Regions from separate parts of the Pseudomonas sp. AC083 genome, predicted to be linked through region 1. Evidence: predicted binding sites of a transcription regulator. Region 1 holds the regulator's gene; each other region holds the start of a gene.
What was found. Region 1 encodes FliA, which starts transcription of late flagellar genes. Its sites were predicted from a motif close to CTAAAGTTTNNNNNNNNNNNGCCGNTAA; they were not measured.
Positions count from the first base shown of each region.

Region 2: a site for FliA is predicted at 2,913-2,940, ahead of AC0IXA_RS13880 (methyl-accepting chemotaxis protein). Genes of this name have one in related genera too.
Region 3: a site for FliA is predicted at 3,211-3,238, ahead of AC0IXA_RS02530 (methyl-accepting chemotaxis protein). Genes of this name have one in related genera too.
Region 4: a site for FliA is predicted at 2,333-2,360, ahead of AC0IXA_RS16115 (methyl-accepting chemotaxis protein). Genes of this name have one in related genera too.

Region 1 covers NZ_CEEDDH010000003.1:99,300-104,128, forward strand. Annotated here, with positions in the region: gene AC0IXA_RS06540 (chemotaxis protein CheA) at 1-1,013, opposite strand, end outside; gene AC0IXA_RS06545 (protein phosphatase CheZ) at 1,067-1,855, opposite strand; gene AC0IXA_RS06550 (chemotaxis response regulator CheY) at 1,874-2,245, opposite strand; gene fliA (RNA polymerase sigma factor FliA) at 2,413-3,153, opposite strand; gene fleN (flagellar synthesis regulator FleN) at 3,150-3,980, opposite strand; gene flhF (flagellar biosynthesis protein FlhF) at 4,097-4,829, opposite strand, start outside.
Region 2 covers NZ_CEEDDH010000008.1:49,002-53,830, reverse strand. Annotated here, with positions in the region: gene AC0IXA_RS13890 (glycerophosphodiester phosphodiesterase) at 1-531, shown strand, start outside; gene AC0IXA_RS13885 (PepSY domain-containing protein) at 688-993, shown strand; gene AC0IXA_RS13880 (methyl-accepting chemotaxis protein) at 1,176-2,798, opposite strand; gene AC0IXA_RS13875 (transporter) at 3,075-4,097, shown strand; gene AC0IXA_RS13870 (LysR family transcriptional regulator) at 4,235-4,829, opposite strand, start outside.
Region 3 covers NZ_CEEDDH010000001.1:606,013-610,841, reverse strand. Annotated here, with positions in the region: gene AC0IXA_RS02545 (MFS transporter) at 1-399, opposite strand, end outside; gene AC0IXA_RS02540 (sugar diacid recognition domain-containing protein) at 571-1,689, shown strand; gene AC0IXA_RS02535 (glycerate kinase) at 1,905-3,044, shown strand; gene AC0IXA_RS02530 (methyl-accepting chemotaxis protein) at 3,350-4,829, shown strand, end outside.
Region 4 covers NZ_CEEDDH010000010.1:62,192-67,020, forward strand. Annotated here, with positions in the region: gene AC0IXA_RS16110 (SOS response-associated peptidase) at 1-54, shown strand, start outside; gene AC0IXA_RS16115 (methyl-accepting chemotaxis protein) at 154-2,295, opposite strand; gene AC0IXA_RS16120 (M48 family metallopeptidase) at 2,547-3,365, shown strand; gene AC0IXA_RS16125 (TMEM165/GDT1 family protein) at 3,565-4,149, opposite strand; yybP-ykoY riboswitch at 4,238-4,362, opposite strand; gene AC0IXA_RS16130 (class I SAM-dependent methyltransferase) at 4,402-4,829, opposite strand, start outside.

The sequences.
Region 1 (4,829 bases):
TTCGGTTCAGGCTTGGCGGCAGGCTTCGGTGCAACAGCGGCAGCCGGAGCTTTCGCCGCTGGCGTGGCGACGCTCGACGCGGAACCCGCAGTCGCAGCGCTGGCGTCAAACTTGCCTTTGCCGTGCAATTCGTCGAGCAGCGATTCGAATTCGTGATCGCTGATCAGGTCACTGCCGGCCGCAGCGGCTGCCGGTGCAGCAGGTGCTGCCGGCGCCGAAGCGATGGCCGATTCCAGCGCGTCAACGGCGAAGTTGCCCTTGCCGTGCAACTGATCGAGCAAGGCTTCGAATTCGTCGTCGGTGATGTCCGAGCTGTCGCCCGCAGCAGGTGCGGCCGGCGCTGCTGGTGCCGCCGGAGCGACCGCATCGACAGCAAACTGGCCTTTGCCATGCAGTTGATCGAGCAGCGATTCAAACTCGGCGTCGGTGATTTCATCGCTGGCCGCCGTGTCGGCAACCTGCGCGGGAGCAGCGACAGCGGCCGGAGCCTCGGCCTGGGCCTTGACGGCGTTCAGCGAGTCCAGCAGTTGTTCGAATTCGTTATCGGTGATGTCTTCCGATGCGCTTTCGGCGACCGGTTCTGCCACCGCTTCTACTGGTGCGGCAACGGCTTCATCCGCCGATTGCGGCTCGGCCAGACGCGCCAGCGCGGCCAGCAGTTCCGGCGTGGCGGCGGTAATCGGTGCACGCTCACGGACTTCGCTGAACATGCTGTTCACCGCGTCCAGTGCTTCGAGCACAACGTCCATCAGTTCTGCATCAACGCGACGCTCACCCTTACGGAGGATGTCGAACACGTTTTCGGCGATGTGACAGCACTCCACCAGCTCATTGAGCTGAAGGAAGCCGGCGCCCCCTTTTACAGTGTGGAAACCGCGAAAAATTGCATTGAGCAGATCTGCATCATCCGGGCGGCTTTCCAGCTCGACCAGTTGTTCGGACAGTTGCTCAAGAATCTCGCCGGCCTCAACCAGGAAATCCTGAAGGATCTCTTCATCGGCGCCGAAGCTCATTAATGGGGTGCTCCTACAGGTCTAAAAACCCAAAAAACCCGAATTCCGAAACTCTAGAATCCAAGGCTGGATAACAAATCGTCCACATCGTCCTGACCGGACACAACGTCTTCTCGTTTATCGGCATGAATCTGCGGACCTTCACCCTGCGAGAGATGTTTTTGTGGATCTTTTTCAGCAAGCATTGCGGCGCGGTCATGTTCGATGCCCGCAAAGCGGTCGACCTGACTGGCCATGAGCACGAGTTTGAGCAGATTGCTTTCGACTTCGGTGACCAGTTGGGTCACACGCTTGATCACTTGACCTGTGAGGTCCTGGTAATCCTGAGCCAGCAGGATGTCGTTGAGGTTGCTCGACACCGCACGGTTGTCCGTGCTGCTGCGTGACAGAAAACCGTCGACCCGGCGCGCCAGTTCACGGAACTCTTCAGCCCCGACCTCGCGACGCATGAAGCGGCCCCAATCGGCGCTCAACGTCTGCGCTTCATCAGCGAGACTGTTGACCACCGGCGTGGCGCTTTCCACCAGATCCATGGTGCGGTTGGCCGCGGCTTCCGTCAGCTTGACCACATAGCCCAGGCGTTCGGTGGCGTCGGTGATTTGCGACACTTCCTCGGCCTGCGGCATGTGCGGATCAATCTGGAAATTGACGATCGCACTGTGCAGTTCACGTGTGAGCTTGCCCACTTCCTGATACAGGCCGCGGTCACGGGTCTGATTGAGCTCATGGATCAGTTGCACCGCGTCGCCGAACTTGCCTTTTTCAAGGCTCTCGACCAGTTCGACCGCGTGTTTTTTCAGGGTCGATTCGAAATCGCCCTGTGATGATTCGTTATGCTCCATAGCTCCCCCGCGCATTCATCAGCCGATGCGTTCGAAAATCTTCTCGATTTTGTCTTTCAACGCTTGAGCCGTGAAAGGTTTGACCACGTAACCGTTCACACCGGCCTGGGCGGCCTCGATGATCTGCTCGCGCTTGGCTTCAGCAGTCACCATCAACACCGGGAGGTGCTTGAGTTTTTCATCGGCGCGCACGTGACGCAGCAGGTCGATACCGGTCATGCCCGGCATGTTCCAGTCCGTTACCAGAAAGTCGATGCTGCCGCTGTTGAGCACCGGAATGGCAGTGGTGCCATCGTCGGCCTCGACGGTGTTGGTGAACCCAAGATCGCGCAGCAGGTTCTTGATGATCCGCCGCATCGTTGAGAAGTCATCAACGATGAGGATTTTCATGTCTTTGTTCAATTCGACCTCCAAGCAGTCTTAAACGCGCCCAGCACCTGGACGCGCCACTTCAATCAATCGGCGCAGCACTTAAAGTTTGTCTGGAGCACAACGGATCGAGACCGGCGCCGTTCATCACCGCACCAGCCTCGTTTCGCAGTGTCCCCACACTGCCTTCAGCGCGCTCGCCACTCCCCCAAACGCCCCCGCAGACGGGCCGCGCACTGGCTGTGTAACTGGCTGACCCGCGATTCACTGACGCCAAGGACTTCACCGATTTCCTTGAGGTTCAGCTCTTCGTCGTAGTACAGCGCCAACACCAGTCGCTCACGCTCCGGCAAATTGGCAATCGCGTCCGCCAGCGCCGCCTGGAAGCGTTCATCTTCCAGATCGCGTGACGGCTCCATATGAGCACTGGCGCCATCCTCGTGCAGCCCTTCGTGTTCGCCGTCCTGCAAGAGGTCGTCGAAACTGAACAGGCGACTGCCCAAGGTGTCATTCAGAATCCCGTAGTAATCGTCGAGACTCAATTGGAGTTCGGCCGCAACCTCGTGATCTTTAGCGTCACGGCCGGTTTTAGCTTCAATCGAGCGAATCGCGTCGCTGACCATCCTGGTATTACGGTGAACCGAGCGTGGCGCCCAATCCCCTTTGCGCACTTCATCGAGCATCGCGCCGCGGATTCGAATGCCCGCGTACGTTTCGAAACTGGCGCCTTTGCTGGCGTCGTATTTGGTCGAGACTTCGAGCAAACCGATCATCCCGGCCTGGATCAGGTCTTCGACCTGCACGCTGGCCGGCAGGCGCGCCAGCAAGTGATAGGCAATGCGCTTGACCAGTGGCGCGTAACGCTCGATCAATTCGTATTGCGCGTCACGCGCCGACTTTTTGTAAAGATTCATGCCACTGGCGGTCATATCACAGGCCCTGCGGTTTGCTGCACGAGACGCTCGACGAAAAATTCCAGATGCCCGCGCGGGTTGGCCGGCAGCGGCCAGGTGTCGACCTTCTGGGCGATGGCCTTGAAGGCCAGCGCGCACTTGGAACGGGGAAAGGCTTCGTAGACGGCGCGCTGCTTCTGCACCGCCTTGCGCACGCTTTCGTCATACGGCACGGCGCCGACGTATTGTAGGGCGACGTCGAGGAAGCGATCCGTGACCTTGGTCAACTTGGCGAACAGGTTGCGCCCTTCCTGCGGGCTCTGCGCCATGTTGGCCAGCACGCGGAAGCGGTTCATGCCGTAGTCGCGGTTGAGCAACTTGATCAGCGCGTAAGCATCGGTGATCGAAGTCGGCTCGTCGCAGACCACCAGCAACACTTCCTGGGCGGCACGAACGAAACTGACTACCGAATCACCAATACCCGCAGCGGTGTCGATCACCAGCACGTCGAGATTGTCGCCGATGTCGCTGAACGCCTGGATCAGGCCGGCGTGTTGCGCCGGGCTCAGGTGCACCATGCTCTGCGTACCGGAGGCCGCCGGCACGATGCGAATCCCGCCCGGGCCTTGCAACAGCACGTCGCGCAGTTCGCAACGGCCTTCGATAACGTCGGCCAGTGTGCGCTTGGGTGTCAGCCCCAGCAGAACGTCGACGTTCGCCAGGCCCAGGTCGGCGTCCAGCAGCATGACCCGACGGCCAAGCTCTGCCAGCGCCAGCGACAAGTTCACTGACACGTTAGTCTTGCCGACGCCACCTTTGCCGCCGGTCACCGCGATCACCTGTACGGGATGCATGCTGCCCATGTTATTTCTTTACCTTGTCTTGCATAGACGGAGGCCACATTACTGGCTGCGCGTTCCTGATCGGAACAATGCGTGGCAGACCATCGATGTAGGTACAAAAACTGTTCATGATTACCTCAGCCAACCTGCTTGGTCGGGCTGTGATAGATATCAGCGAACATGTCAGCCATGGCTTCTTCGCTGGGTTCTTCCTGCATTTGCACGCTGACGGCGCGGCTGACCAGTTGATGACGACGCGGCAGATGCAAATCATCCGGAATCCGTGGGCCATCGGTCAGGTACGCGACCGGCAATTCATGACTGATCGCCAGGCTCAACACTTCGCCGAGACTGGCCGTTTCATCCAGTTTAGTCAGGATGCAGCCGGCCAGCCCGCAACGCTTGTAACTGTGATAAGCGGCGGTTAGAACCTGTTTCTGGCTGGTGGTTGCCAGGACCAGATAATTTTTTGAGCGAATGCCACGCCCGGCCAGGCTCTCGAGCTGCATGCGCAACGCCGGATCACTGGCTTGCAGGCCGGCAGTATCGATCAAAACCACGCGTTTGCGTAGCAGTGGATCCAATGCCTGCACCAGCGACTGACCCGGATCGACGTGCGTTACCGGCACGTTGAGGATGCGCCCGAGGGTTTTCAGTTGTTCCTGCGCGCCGATGCGGAAGCTGTCCATGCTCACCAGTGCAACGTTCTGCGCGCCGTACTTGAGCACGTAACGCGCGGCGAGCTTGGCCAGCGTGGTGGTCTTGCCCATGCCGGCGGGGCCGACCATGGCAATCACACCGCCCTCTTCCAGCGGCTCGACTTCCGGTACGGCAATCATCCGCGCCAGGTGCGCCAGCAGCATGCGCCAG
Region 2 (4,829 bases), on a different contig from region 1:
AAAAGTGCGCTCGGTGTCGGTCAGGGCAAAGGCAAGGTGATCCTGCAGACCTTCGATAAGAACAGCCTGCAATTACTGGAAAAGGAGATGCCGCAAGTGCCGAAGATCCTGCTGTTGTGGGTCGGCGAAGGCAGCATCGAGCCTAAATCCGCCGTGACGTTTGCCGCGTCCGGCGAGAAAGACAAAAACGTTTACTACGGCAAGCAGGAACCCAAGTCAGAAGCGGAATTCAAGCAATGGGTCGACTACGCCAAGGCCCAGGGCGCGATCGGCACTGGCCCTTCGGCGAAGCTGACTCAGGGTGGTGATCAGAGCTATTCCGACCTGGTGCAGCCATGGATGAATCAGTACACCCACGATCAGGGCATGCTGGTGCACGTTTATACGGTCGACGAGGCGGTGGACTACGAAAAAGTCATGGAAGCGGGTGTTGACGGCATCTTTACCAACCGCGCCAGTGAACTGTTGAAGTTTTACAAGCGTCCGGTTGTTGGCAGTGTTGATGAGGTTCTGAAGAAGAACGGTTTCTAAGTTGTTATCGAGTCGCCTGCTTCGCGAGCAGGCTCGCTCCCACAAAGAGCAGTTTTATCGCGAAGCAGAGATTTAAGGGTGAGTTAAGTTGCGCTGGTTAATCTGAACCCACTTACACAGATCAACCACTTCAACGCACTGCCAAGGAATGAACCGATGAAAACTTTGACTGCCCTGTTTACCGCCGCTGCCCTGACCCTCACCGCTGGCCTGGCTCAGGCTGATGTTCGCATCGACCAGATCCCGCAACTGGTCAAGGACGGCAAGATCAAGTCGCTGGAATCGATGAACGCCGAAGCACTGAAACTGCACCCGGGCGCAACGATTACCGACACCGACCTGGATAACCACTTCAATGGTTATGAGTATGAAGTTGAACTTAAAACCGCTGACGGCAAAGAGTTCGACGTGGACTTTGATGCCACCACCGGTAAAGTGCTCAGCGACAAGCAAGACACTTGATAGACCGCTGTTAAAGAGCCGCACGATTGAAAAATCGTGCGGCTTTTTCATGCCTGCCGTAAATCATGTGGGAGCGAGCCTGCTCGCGAAAGCGGAGTGTCAGCGACATCAATGTTGACTGTTCCACCGTTATCGCGAGCAGGCGAGGACCTACGAAAGTTGCCGGACGCTTGAACTCGCAATCAAGCACTCAACCGCGCCGTCACCTCATTCAACTGCCCCGACAATCCGTGCAGGTTCTGACTGGCACTTTCGGTGCGCTGCACGTTGTCCAGGTTGGTGCTGGCAATCGCGGTGATTTCAGTCAGGTTGCGCGAGATATCCTCGGCCACTGAAGTCTGCTCTTCAGCGGCCGTGGCGATCTGCCGGTTCATGTCGCGAATCGCCTCCACCGCCAAGGTGATGCGCTCCAGCATCGCGCCGGCCTGGGTCACCTGTTCGACGCTCTCATCGCTGCGCGCCTGGCCGCTCTCGATAGCCTGCGCGGCATCGACAGCGCCGGTCTGCACGTTCTGAATGATCTGGTTGATCTCGATGATCGACTCCGCCGTGCGCTGAGCGAGGTTGCGCACCTCATCGGCGACCACGGCAAAACCACGCCCGGCCTCACCCGCCCGCGCCGCTTCGATGGCTGCGTTGAGCGCCAGCAGGTTGGTCTGTTCGGCGATGCCACGAATCACTTCCAGCACCTTGCCGATACGACCGCTGTCGGTTTCCAGGCGACGGATCACCGTGGCGGTGTTGGCGATTTCGCCGCGCATCTGCGTGATCGAGTGAATGGTGGTCTGCATGACCTTTTCACCCTGCTGCGCCGACTGATCGGCATCGTCGGCAGCACGCGCGGCATCGGCGGCATGACGGGCGACTTCCTGGGCCGTGGCGGACATTTCATTCATCGCCGTGGCCACTTGATCAGTGCGGTTGAATTGCTCGCTGGTGCCGCCGGCCATCGTCGTGGCAATGGCATTCAACTCGCCGCTGGCGCTGTCCAGATCACCGGCGCTGCGTTGCAAGCGAGTGAAGGTGTCCGCGAGAAAATCGCGCAGAGTGTTCGCTGCGGCGGCGAGGTTGCCGAGTTCATCGCGACGCTCGCTGACAACACGTTCAGCCAACTGCCCACGGCTCAAGCGGGTGACGTAATCGATGAGGTTGCGGATCGGCTCGATCAGGTTGCGGCTGACCAGCCACAGGCTCAGCAGACCGATCAACAAGCCTGACGCGAGCATCACCAACAGCCCCAGCCACACGGTGCGCTCAGCGCTGGCACTGATCAACGCCGATTGCGCGGTGCCCTGCTCGCGCAGCTCGGCGACCAGTGCGCTCATCTGCTCGCTGGTGGCGCGATCGACGCCTTTGACCGCCGCGTCGCCGGCACTCGGATCACCACCGGCAGCGACGTAGGCATTGCGGCCTTTCTGGTAGGCCGCGCCCAACTGGCGATGCTCCTCGCGCAAACGTTCGATGCGGGATTTGAGATTGGCCTCGATGCCTTTCTGGCCGGCCAGTTCGCCGAGAATGTTCTGCACATCGCGCTGGCGCTCTTCGAACTGGCTCCAGTATTTCGCCAGATCCGCCGGTTGCTTGCCGCGCAGCAGGACGTTTTTCCATTCCTGCACCTGCACTTTGAATTGCAGGTTGGCTTCATCGATCAGTTGCGACGTGTGCAACGGACCGGCGATCAACTGGCTATAGCTTTGCACGCCGTTGGAGAGGAAATGAAAGCAGGCCAGCGCGATCAACAATATCGCCAGCAGACTGCCGCTCAGCAGGGCGAGAATTTGCGTTCTCAGGGATTTTTGCAGCATTGCAAGGTACTCGAAGCAGGGATGAGGCACGCCCGAGCGGACGTGAAAAATGGCCGGACTTCCCTGTCGACGTACCATGACCGAAAGCCAATGGCGCGCAACCTAACTCACCTGAGATCGGCGCGCCAGAGCGCTTCTTGAGAATCTTCCGACAGTCGGTAACGCGTTGATTTGCAGTCACTTTACTGTCACAAAACGGTCATGTTGGCTTGCGATGATGCCGCACAGGTGAACCTGAAAATCCCCCACCAGACACCCTCCTCGCAGCGAGCCGCCATGAACCACAGCCTCGATATCAGCCATCGCGCCCCGGACCTGTTTGGCTTGCTCTACGGCTTTCGCTTCCTGCCCGGGGAGCGCGGGCGCGAGATCGATTCGGCGACGGCTTTGCGCTGTTTGCAGGATGACGGTGACAGCGAAGAATTTCTCTGGCTGCACCTGAACCTGGCCCACGCCGCGTGCGAGCGCTGGATGAAAAGTCATCTGCAATTACCCGAGGAGTTTTTCGAGGCGTTGCACGAAGGTTCGCGTTCGACACGTATCGAGCATGTCGATTCGGCGCTGCTGGCGGTGGTCAACGATGTAGTGTTCAACCTCAGCAACATGGTCTCCTCCGACGTGTCGACGCTGTGGGTCTGCGTGCGCAGCAAACTGATCGTCAGCGCGCGCCTGCAACCGCTGCATTCGGTGGACAAGTTGCGCTCGTCGGTGAAGGCCGGCGAGTGCTTTCGCTCGCCCTCGGAACTGCTCGTGCATTTGCTGCGCGATCAGGGCGAAGTGCTGACGCAGATCGTGCGCAAGACCAGCCTGAATGTCGATCAGGTCGAAGACGAACTGCTCTCCTCGCGCCTGTCGACCAACCGCGCCGAACTTGGCGCCAACCGTCGCGTGCTGGTGCGTCTGCAACGGCTGTTGGCGCTGGAGCCGGGTTCGCTGCTGCGCCTGCTCAATCGTCCGCCGCCGTGGTTGCAGAAGGAGGACGTCAAGGAGTTGCGCAAATCCACCGAGGAGTTTGCGCTGATCATCAACGACCTCACCGCCCTCGGCGAACGGATCAAACTGTTGCAGGAAGAAATCGCCGCCAACCTCAACGAACAGAGCAACCGCACGCTGTTCACCCTCACGGTGGTGACGGTCCTGGCCTTGCCGATCAACATCATTGCCGGTTTTTTTGGGATGAATGTCGGCGGTGTGCCGCTGTCCCAAGACCCGCACGGATTTTGGGTGCTGGTCGCGCTGGTGGCGACGTTCACCGTGATTGCCGGGCGCTGGGCGTTTCGCAAGCGTGGCGATTACTGAGCGCAAAACGCAATGCCACCGTAGGGCAAATGTGGGAGCGAGCCTGCTCGCGAAGTCGGTGTGTCAGATAAATCAATGTTGAATGACATGGCGCTTTCGCGAGCAGGCTCGCTCCCACAGGGGCAATGTGCTCAATGTCAGAGTGTTGAACGAACAACATCGCCGAGCCAATCCATAAACACCCGCACCCGCAGCGGTAAATGCCGTTGCCGCGCGTACAGCAACGAAATCGCCATCGGCGGTGCGGTGTGTTGTGGCAGTACGGTCACCAGTTCGCCATTCTCCAGATGCGGCTGCATGCCGGTGCGCGGTACCTGCGTCAGGCCGAAGCCGCCCAGGCACGCCGCTTCATAGGCATCGGTGCTGTTGACCGTGACACTGCCGGCCATCGCCACGCGCCGCACCTCGCCGTTTTCCTCATAGACGAACCCCTCCGAACGCGAGCCCAGTACGCCGACGTAATGCACCAGCCGATGCTGCGCCAGATCCTCGATGGTCTGCGGCACGCCGTAACGTTGCAGGTAAGCCGGGCTGGCGCAATTGACCATCGGGAAGTCGCCGAGATGCCGAGCGACCACCGACTGATCCGGCTGCGCGCCGATGCGCAACACGCAGTCGAAACCCTCGCTGAGCAGATCGACGCGGCGGTCGGTGCTGCTGATTTCCATCTGCAGATTCGGGTGGCGATCCATGAATTCCGGCAGGCGCGGCATGATCAAGCGTCGCGCGAGG
Region 3 (4,829 bases), on a different contig from region 1:
GCCCGGGAAGAAACCGGCTTCAGCGGCACCGGTGAAAAAGCGCAGGGTGTAGAACTCGGTCGGGGTGGTGACGAACAACAGGCAGGTCGACAGCGTGCCCCAGGTGATCATCATCAAGGCAATCCAGCGCCGAGGACCGAAGCGGGTCAGTGCCAGGTTGCTCGGCACGCCGCACAGCACATAACCGATGAAGAAAATCCCGGCGCCGAGGCCGTACACCGTTTCGCTGAATTTCAGTGCGTCAAGCATCTGCAATTTGGCGAAGCCGACGTTGACCCGGTCGAGGTAGTTGAACAGGTAGCAGATGAAAATGAAGGGAATCAAACGCAGGGTGATGCGTTTGTAGACGGCGTTTTTACCGTCGTCGATGGTCTGGGTAGCTGCGGCGCTCTGCGACATAGCGGCTCTCTCTTTATTATGATTTTTTGCGATGCAAAGGGTAACGTTGATCGCCCTGAGAGTCTCGGCCACCTTTGGCCGGATTGTCTTTGTGCCTGAGCACAGGGTTTGCCGCCAGACCCTGTGCGGCTGAACAACCGTCCGTGCCTGAAATGAAGGATTGCCGCCGCTATGTTCGAACTCGATCACGACCTTGCCCAGGACATCGTCGACCGGGCCATGGCCATTTTGCCGTACAACGTCAACGTCATGGACAGTCAGGGCCTGATCCTCGGCAGCGGTGAACCGGAGCGCATCAACACCCGGCATGAAGGCGCGCAACTGGTGCTGGCCAACGGGCGTGTGGTGGAAATCGATGCGCAAACGGCGGTGCACCTCAAAGGCGTGCAACCGGGCATCAACCTGCCGCTGTTGCTCGATCAGCGCTTGATCGGCGTGCTTGGCATCACTGGCGAGCCGGAGCAATTGCGCACCTACGCCGAGCTGGTGCGCATGACCGCTGAAATGCTCGTCGGCCAGCGCAACCAGCAGGCCGAGCAGCAATGGCGACGGCAGCGTTGCGATGATCTGCTGGCTTTGCTGTTGAGCGAGGCGGGGGATTCGCCGCGCCTGATCGATGAGGCGCAGCAGCTTGGGCTCAAGCCGCAATTGACCCGGGTGCCGTATCTGTTTGAGCTGGGTCTTGAGCACGGGCCGGGGCAAACCGTCGAGGCACTGAGTGCGTGGCTGACCTCGCGGTATCCCGACAGTTGGTGCGTGAGTTCGGCGAAGTCGTCGCTGTTGTGGTGTCGCCCGGCGAGCCAGAACGTCGAGCACGATCGCCTGCTGGAAAAGCTCGATGGCCTCGGCTGGAAGATTCTGCGCATCGCCGTCGGTGGGCAGGCGGATGGTCTGGCCGGGTTGCGTCGCTGTTATCGACGGGTCGGCGATTTGCTCGCTTATGGTCGTGACGTGCTGCCGAATTCGCGGCTGCTGACGCTCAATCGTTATCGCTTGCCGGTCATGCTATGGCGACATCGCAACGACGATGCGCTGGACGAACTGCTCAAGCCGCTGCGCAAGGTCATCGCCAAGGACAGCAGCGGCCAGTTGCTGGCGACGCTGCGCAGTTGGTGCGAGCACGACGGGCAGAGCCAGGCCTGTGCCGAAGCGCTGGGCATCCATCGCAACAGCCTGCGCTATCGCATGGAACGGATTGCCGAGTTGAGCGGGGTAGATCCGTTGAAGCTGGACGGGATGCTGGCGTTGTATCTGGGGGTGCAGTTGCTGCCGCAGACTGATCCGAATTGATCGGTGTATTTCGGGGCCCCTTCGCGAGCAGGCTCGCTCCCACAGTGGCATGCATTTCAAATGTGGGAGCGAGCCTGCTCGCGAAGAGGCCGGAACATCCAGCGCCAGCCCTTTGTGGAAATGAACAATAAACGCCGACGCCACTTGTGCACCCGACCGGCGTCAAGGCGCAGGCCGACTGGCAGCATGAATGCCACTGCAACCGGAGAATTCCCATGAAGATCGTCATCGCCCCCGACTCGTTCAAGGACAGCCTGAGTGCCCAAGGCGTTGCCGAAGCCATCGCCCTCGGACTGGCGCAGGTCTGGCCGCAGGCGACGCTGGTCAAATGCCCGATGGCCGACGGCGGCGAAGGCACGGTCGAGTCGATTCTTGCAGCCTGCGAAGGTGAGTTACGCCGCACCCGCGTGCGCGGTCCACTGGGCGCGCCGGTCGATGCTGCTTGGGGCTGGCTACCGCACAACCACACCGCGATCATAGAAATGGCCGAGGCGAGCGGTCTGCAACTGGTCCCGCCGGGACAGCGCGATGCCTGCATCAGCAGCACGTTTGGCACCGGTGAACTGATTCGTGCAGCGCTGGATGCCGGCGCGCAACGGGTGATTCTGGCGATTGGCGGCAGCGCGACCAATGATGGCGGTGCGGGTGCGATGCAGGCATTGGGTGTGAAGTTGCTGGATGCGCAGAATCAGTCGCTGGTACCCGGCGGCCTGGCCTTGGCGCAACTGGCGCGATTGGACCTGAGTGGACTTGATCCGCGCCTGGCCGATGTGCGTTTCGACATCGCCGCCGACGTCAATAATCCACTCTGCGGGCCCCACGGCGCCTCGGCCATTTTCGGCCCGCAGAAGGGCGCATCGCCTGCGCAGGTTGAGCAGCTCGATCAGACGCTGGGGCACTTCGCCGAGCTTTGCGCGCAAGCATTGGGCAGAGACGTGCGCGATGAACCGGGCAGCGGCGCGGCGGGTGGTCTGGGGTTTGCGGCCAAGGCTTTTCTCGGTGCGCAGTTTCAGGCGGGCGTCGAGGTGGTAGCGGAACTGGTCGGGCTCGCTGAGGCAGTCAAAGGTGCGGATCTGGTGATTACCGGCGAAGGCCGCTTCGATGCGCAGACCCTGCGCGGCAAAACGCCGTTCGGTGTTGCGCGACTTGCCAAACAGCACGCCGTGCCGGTGATCGTGATTGCCGGGACCTTGGGCGATGGCTATCAGGAGCTCTATCAGCATGGCATCGACGCCGCGTTCGCCGTGACCAGCGGACCGATGACTCTGGAACAGGCCTGCGCCGAAGCCCCGCGCCTGCTGCGTGAACGCGCAACCGATATTGCTCGGGTCTGGCAACTCGCCACCAAACGCTGATCGGCTTGCCTATGTAGGAGCTGTCGAGTGCAACGAGGCTGCGATCTTTTGATCCTGCTTTTAAAAGTCAAAAGATCGCAGCCTCGTTGCACTCGACAGCTCCTACCAATGGCAGCGGAGCAGTGTTTGATCGTTGTCACGTCCCGAAAAATATTTACCGCAGACCCGAAACCTTCCTCAAGCCTGGCCGATACAACGGTCAGGCGCACACAAAACCACAATTCAGTGCCGCCGGACTGTCGCCCGCTATGGGCCAGTGCTCACGGCATGGACGCTCGCAGTTTCTTTCTTTCGAGAGTCCGACCATGTCCCTGCGTAACCTGAATATCGCGCCACGTGCTTTCCTCGGTTTTGCCTTTATCGCCTTGCTGGTGATTGTCCTCGGCGTGTTCGCCGTCAGCCGCATGACGGTCATTCGTCAGGCGTCGATCGACATGGACACCAACCAGTTGCCCAGCGTGACCCACCTCAGCGTGGTCACGGAAAACGTCCTGCGCATGCGCATTCTCTCGTTCCGTGTGCTGGTCAATCGCGAACCGGCCAGCCTGCAAGAGGCAGAAACCCGCATCGCGGTGCTGGTCGACAAGGTGCGCAAAGCACAGGCCAACTACGCTGCGTTGCCAGCAGGCCCGGAAGAGCGCGCGGTCTTCCAGACGTTTTCGACGACGCTCGATAATTACCTGCAAGCGCAGAATCAGATGATTGAGCTATCGCGCAAAGGCGATCTGGAAGCGATGCGCGCGTTGATCAACACGCGTATCAAGGAAGGCACCGATCAGATGGGCGAGCAGCTCAACAAGCTGATCGGCATGAATACCGCCGGGGCCAGAGCGGCGGCCACCAAGGCCGGTGAAAACTATGACAGCGCCATCACCGGGATCATCATCGTCGCCGTGATTGCGGCGCTAGCCACCGTGTTGCTCGCCTGGTTGCTGACCCGCAGCATCGTCACGCCGCTCAACCGCGCCGTGCTCGCTGCGCAAACCATTGCCGACGGTGACCTCAGCAAAGCCATCGAAGTCGACGGCAAGGACGAACCGGCGCGCTTGCTTGAAGCCTTGGCGGCGATGCAGACCAACCTGCGCAAAACCATCGAGCAGATCGCCGGTTCCGCCACGCAACTGGGCGCCGCTGCCGAAGAACTCAGCGCCGTTACCGAAGAAGCCTCTCGCGGACTACAACAGCAGAACAACGAAATCGAACAAGCCGCCACTGCCGTCAACGAGATGACCGCTGCGGTGGAAGAAGTGGCGCGCAATGCCGTTTCGACTTCCGAGGCGTCCAACCAGTCGACCCACGCCGCCCGCGAAGGTCGCGATCAGGTGGTGAAAACCGTCGACGCGATCCAGACCATGACTCACGACGTGCAGAACACCGCGCAGATGATCGAAGGCCTCGCCGCGCAAGGTCGTGACATCGGCAAGGTGCTGGACGTGATTCGGGCCATCGCCGAGCAGACCAACCTCTTGGCGCTCAACGCTGCAATTGAAGCGGCGCGGGCTGGCGAGGCCGGACGTGGTTTTGCCGTGGTGGCTGACGAAGTGCGCGCCTTGGCCCATCGCACCGCGCAGTCGACTCAGGAAATCGAAAAAATGGTCGCCGGCATCCAGAACGGCACCGGTGAAGCGGTTTCGTCGATGCAGCAAAGCAATCAGCGCACCCAGTCCACGCTGGAAATGGCCCGCGCGGCCGGTGTGGCGCTGGAGCAGATCACTCAATCGATTCACCAGATCAACGAGCGAAACCTGGTTATCGCCAGCGCTTCGGAAGAGCAGGCGCAAGTCT
Region 4 (4,829 bases), on a different contig from region 1:
AATCTGGTGAATGATCCGAAGTTGAACGGGCCGGAGTGCCTCACCCCGGCTTGATGAGTGATCTGTGCCGGCATATTCGCGAGCAGGCTCGCTCCCACATGTGAATGCAATCCAACTGTGGGAGCGAGCCTGCTCGCGAAGAGGATCTAAAGATCAGACCTTGAACTGATTGATCAACCGCCGCTGCTGTTCCGCCAGTCTGGTCAACCCGGCGCTCGCCGAACTCGACTCATCCGCACCGCCGGCCACTTCATTCGCCACCTGACCGATATTGATCACATTGCGGTTGATGTCGTCGGCCACTGCGCTTTGCTCTTCTGCCGCACTGGCAATCTGCGTGTTCATGTCGTTGATCACCGACACCGCCTGGGTGATCGTCTCCAGCGCTTCGGCCGCTTTCGCCGCGTGCTGCACGCTTTCGTCGGTGCGGTTCTGGCTGTCTTCCATGACGCGCACCACATCGCGGGTGCCTTGCTGCAATTGCTGGATCATCGCCTGGATTTCTTCAGTGGCCTTCTGGGTTTTCTGCGCCAGATTGCGCACTTCATCTGCGACCACGGCAAAACCGCGACCCTGCTCGCCGGCCCGGGCGGCCTCGATTGCCGCGTTCAGTGCCAGCAGGTTGGTCTGTTCGGCGATGCCGCGAATGGCGGTGAGGATGGCGTTGATGTTTTCGCTGTCCTTGGCCAGCGTCTGCACCACCTCGACAGCCTTGCCGATTTCCACCGCCAGTACGCCAATCGAATTCGATGTGTCGCGGACGATCTGCATGCCTTGGCTGGCGGCCTGATCGGCGTGGCTTGCCGCTTGTGCTGCCTGGGTGGCGTTGCGCGCGACGTCCTGGGCGGTGGCGGTCATTTCCTGCACCGCGGTCGCCACCTGATCGATTTCGGCCATTTGTTTCTGCACGCCGATGTTGGTGCGAATGGCGATGTCGGCGGTGTGTTCCGAAGAATCGCTGACGCTCTGCACCGAGGTCACCACTTGCGTAATCATCGCCTGCAACTTGCCGAGGAAGGTGTTGAAGCCTTTGGCAATCGAGCCCAGTTCATCGCTGCGGTCGCTGCTCAAGCGCCGGGTCAGATCGCCTTCGCCCTGAGCGATGTCATCGAGCATGGCGACCATTTGTTTGAGTGGCCGCGCAATGCCGTGGCCCACCAGCCAGATCACCAGCAGGCCGATGCCGGCGATGACCAGGCCGACCATGGCCATGCCGAAGGTGTCGGATTTGCGCTGGGCATCAAGGTCGGCCTGGAGGTTTTGCAGATCGGCCATGACGGCGTTGAGCGGCAATTGCAGCATCAGCGTCCAGCGTGCGTCGGTCTGGCCGATGCCGAACGGCAGGTACAGTTCGATGCGGCCCTTGGCCTGATTCACCGAATAGGTGACCTCGTCGCGCTTGAGATTGGCGAGATTGCTGGCCTGTTCGGCGTCGAGGATGTCGCTGACTTTTTCACCGAATTTGCTCGAGTCCTTGGTGTAGGCAACGATCCGCCCGTTGCCGCCGACCAGGGCCATTTCACCGGCACCGCTGTAGAGTTTCTGGTTGGCGGCGAGGAGCATGTCCTGAATGAAGTTCACCGAGAGGTCGGCGCCGACGATGCCCTGGAACGCGCCGTTGACCATGATCGGTTCGATGAACGAGGCGAGCATGACGATCTTGTCACCGACCTTGTACGGTGCCGGGTCGATCACGCAGGGTTTCTTCGTCTCTTTCGAGCACAGGTAGTACTCGCTGGCGCGTATGCCGGTGGACAAGGTTTTCTGGTCGTCGACATCGGCCAGTTTGTCCACGCCCAGGCTGCCGTCGGTATTGCGGAACCACCACGGCAAAAAGCGCCCGGTGGCCGGGTCGATACCGACCACGGCGCTGCCGATGTAGGCCGCGTCATTGTGGTCCAGTGCGTTTTTTTCCCAGCCGATGTAGGTGCCGAGAATCTTCGGGTTCTTTTCGACGTTTTCCTTGATCAGGCTGATCAGTTGTTCGCGGCTGAGGCTCAGGCGCGGCTGGCCATCGGCGGCGGTTGTGCCGAGCAGGGCGTTGACCCGTACCAGACCGCCGGCAATCAGCAGCGGCGCTTCGAGTTCGCGCTGGATCTGGCTGACCTGGGTCTGCGCCAGCGAAGTCAGGCGCTGTTCGATGACTTGCTCGAACTGCGCCTGGGTGCGCTGTTGCACCATTTCTTGCGTGCGAGCGCCCGAGAACAGCGCGTACAGCACCAGCGCCGCGACCACGCTTAGAACGATGGCGCCGGCCAGAGCGGCGACGGAAAACTGGATCGACTTGAACTTCATGGGAGCTCCGCACGCAAGAGGACAATCTGCGAGGGATTTATCGGCGGGGTGTGCGGTGCCATGAGAGACGTTGGTCGGAATCGCCGCGGGATGTCGCTGATGGATCGGTGCACGGCGGATTCAATGCGCCTTGAGGAATTTCCAGCCAGACTTGCGGCCTTAGGTGGATGTACGCGCAATGCGTCCGTTGTATCTGGCGCCGATACAATTAGCCGCCTAGGATACGCCTCAGGTTTTCAGGGAGCTTTTGAATGAACAAGACATTAATGGTAAGTGCTTTGAGCGCAGCGCTGTTGCTGGCCGGTTGTCAGTCGGTCAACACCACCAGCGGCGGCGCTGTGGGCGTGGAGCGCAAGCAGTACATGTTCAGCATGCTGTCCTCGCAAGAGGTGGACCAGATGTACGCACAGTCGTATCAGAAGACCGTCGGCGAGGCGTCGAGCAAAGGTGTGCTGGACAAGACCAGCCCTGAAGCCAAGCGTGTGCAGACCATCGCCAACCGCTTGATCGCCCAGGCGCCGACCTTCCGCCCGGACGCGGCGCAGTGGCAATGGGAAGTCAATCTGATCAAGAGCGATGAGCTCAACGCCAACTGCGGTCCCGGCGGCAAGATCATTTTCTACACCGGGCTGATCGACAGCCTGAAACTCACCGACGATGAAATCGCTGCGGTCATGGGCCATGAAATCGCCCACGCCCTGCGCGAGCACGGCCGTGAGGCGATGTCCAAAGCCTATGGCATGGAAATGGCCAAGCAGGGCGCCGGTGCCTTGTTCGGTCTGGGGCAGGACAGCCTGGCGCTGGCCGACACCGTGGCCAACTACGGCATGACCTTGCCCAACAGCCGCGCCAACGAAAACGAAGCCGACCTGATCGGCCTGGAACTGGCCGCCCGCGCCGGCTACAACCCGAACGCGGCGATCACCCTGTGGGACAAGATGAGCAAGGCTTCCGAAGGCGCGCCACCGGAATTCATGAGCACTCACCCGGCATCGAGCAGCCGCATTGCTGCGTTGCAGGCAGCGATTCCGAAGGTGATGCCGTTGTACGAAAAAGCGCCGAAGTCTTAAAAGTCGAAGGACACGACGATTCTTCAGGTTGGGAGGGCTGTTGTGGCGAGGGGATTTATCCCCGATGGGCTGCGAAGCAGCCCCAAAACCTGCAAATGAGCTAGGTGTGACACTCTGAGGCAGCAGGTTTGGGGGCGCTTCGCGCCCCATCGGGGATAAATCCCCTCACCACAGGTTTTGGGTAGTTCAGTAGACGGGGTTAAACCCAGCCGCTGCTCTGCATGGCCTTGTATACCGCAACAATCGCCAGAATCATGAACGCCGAAGCCGCGAGGCGGCGGATCAGGGTCAGCGGCAGTTTCTCTGCAGCAAAGTTACCCGCCAGGACCACCGGCACGTTGGCAATCAGCATGCCCACGGTGGTGCCGATAATCACCAGCCAAAGTTCCGGATATTGCGCGGCGAGCATCACCGTGGCGATCTGCGTCTTGTCGCCGATTTCCGCGAGGAAGAACGCGATCAGCGTGGTCAGGAACGGCCCGAACTTGCGCGCCGTGCTGGCTTCGTCGTCATCCATTTTGTCCGGGACCAGGGTCCACAGCGCCGTGGCGGCGAAGCTGGCGGCGAGGATCCAGTGCAGGACGGCGTCGGAGAAGAAACTGCCGACCCAGGCACCTACCGCACCGGCTGCTGCGTGGTTGGCCAGAGTCGCGGCAACAATCCCGGCGATGATCGGCCAGGGTTTGCGAAAGCGAGCGGCGAGAATCAGCGCGAGCAGTTGCGTCTTGTCGCCGATTTCGGCCAAGGCAACGATAGCGGTGGGAACGAGTAGCGAGTCCAGCATCAGGGATTTCCTAAGGGGCGGGTCGACACGGCTATGACACGTACAGCCTTCCCGCCCCGGGTAAGGTGTGCGTGTCATAGGTCTTGTCAAACCCTGCGATCCGTCTGGTGCGGACGCTTGGGTCGCATACGCCATGATCTGAGGATCAAGTATGTTGACGTATGCCGGACGAGCTTGGCGCTCGTGGGAGACTACTCCCCTAGGACGGAGCGGATTCTGCCTAGGCAAATCCGATTGGGCAAGAACAAATTTTCAACCGCGCTTGGCCCGGTAAATCCGGAAACCATTGCCTTCAGCCTTGATCGCACACACGCCCAGGTGCTCCTCGATCAACGGCTGATACTTGAGGAAGCTGTTCGCCACAAGGCGCAGTTCGCCACCGTTTTTCAGATGTTTCGCCGCTTTTCGCAGCAGGTTCTCCGTAGCGAAATAATCGGTGTGCACGCCGACATGGAACGGCGGATTGCTCAGAATCGCGTTCAAACCCATCGGCGCGGCATCGATGCCATCACCGGTCAGCACTTCGGCCTCCAATCCATTGGCGGCCAGGGTCAGACGGCTGCTGGCGGCGGCGAACGCGTCGACATCCAGCAACGTCACCTGATTGTGCGGATAGCGACGTTTCACCGCAGCCCCGAGCACGCCGGCGCCGCAACCGAAGTCGAGCAGATGGCCGCTCG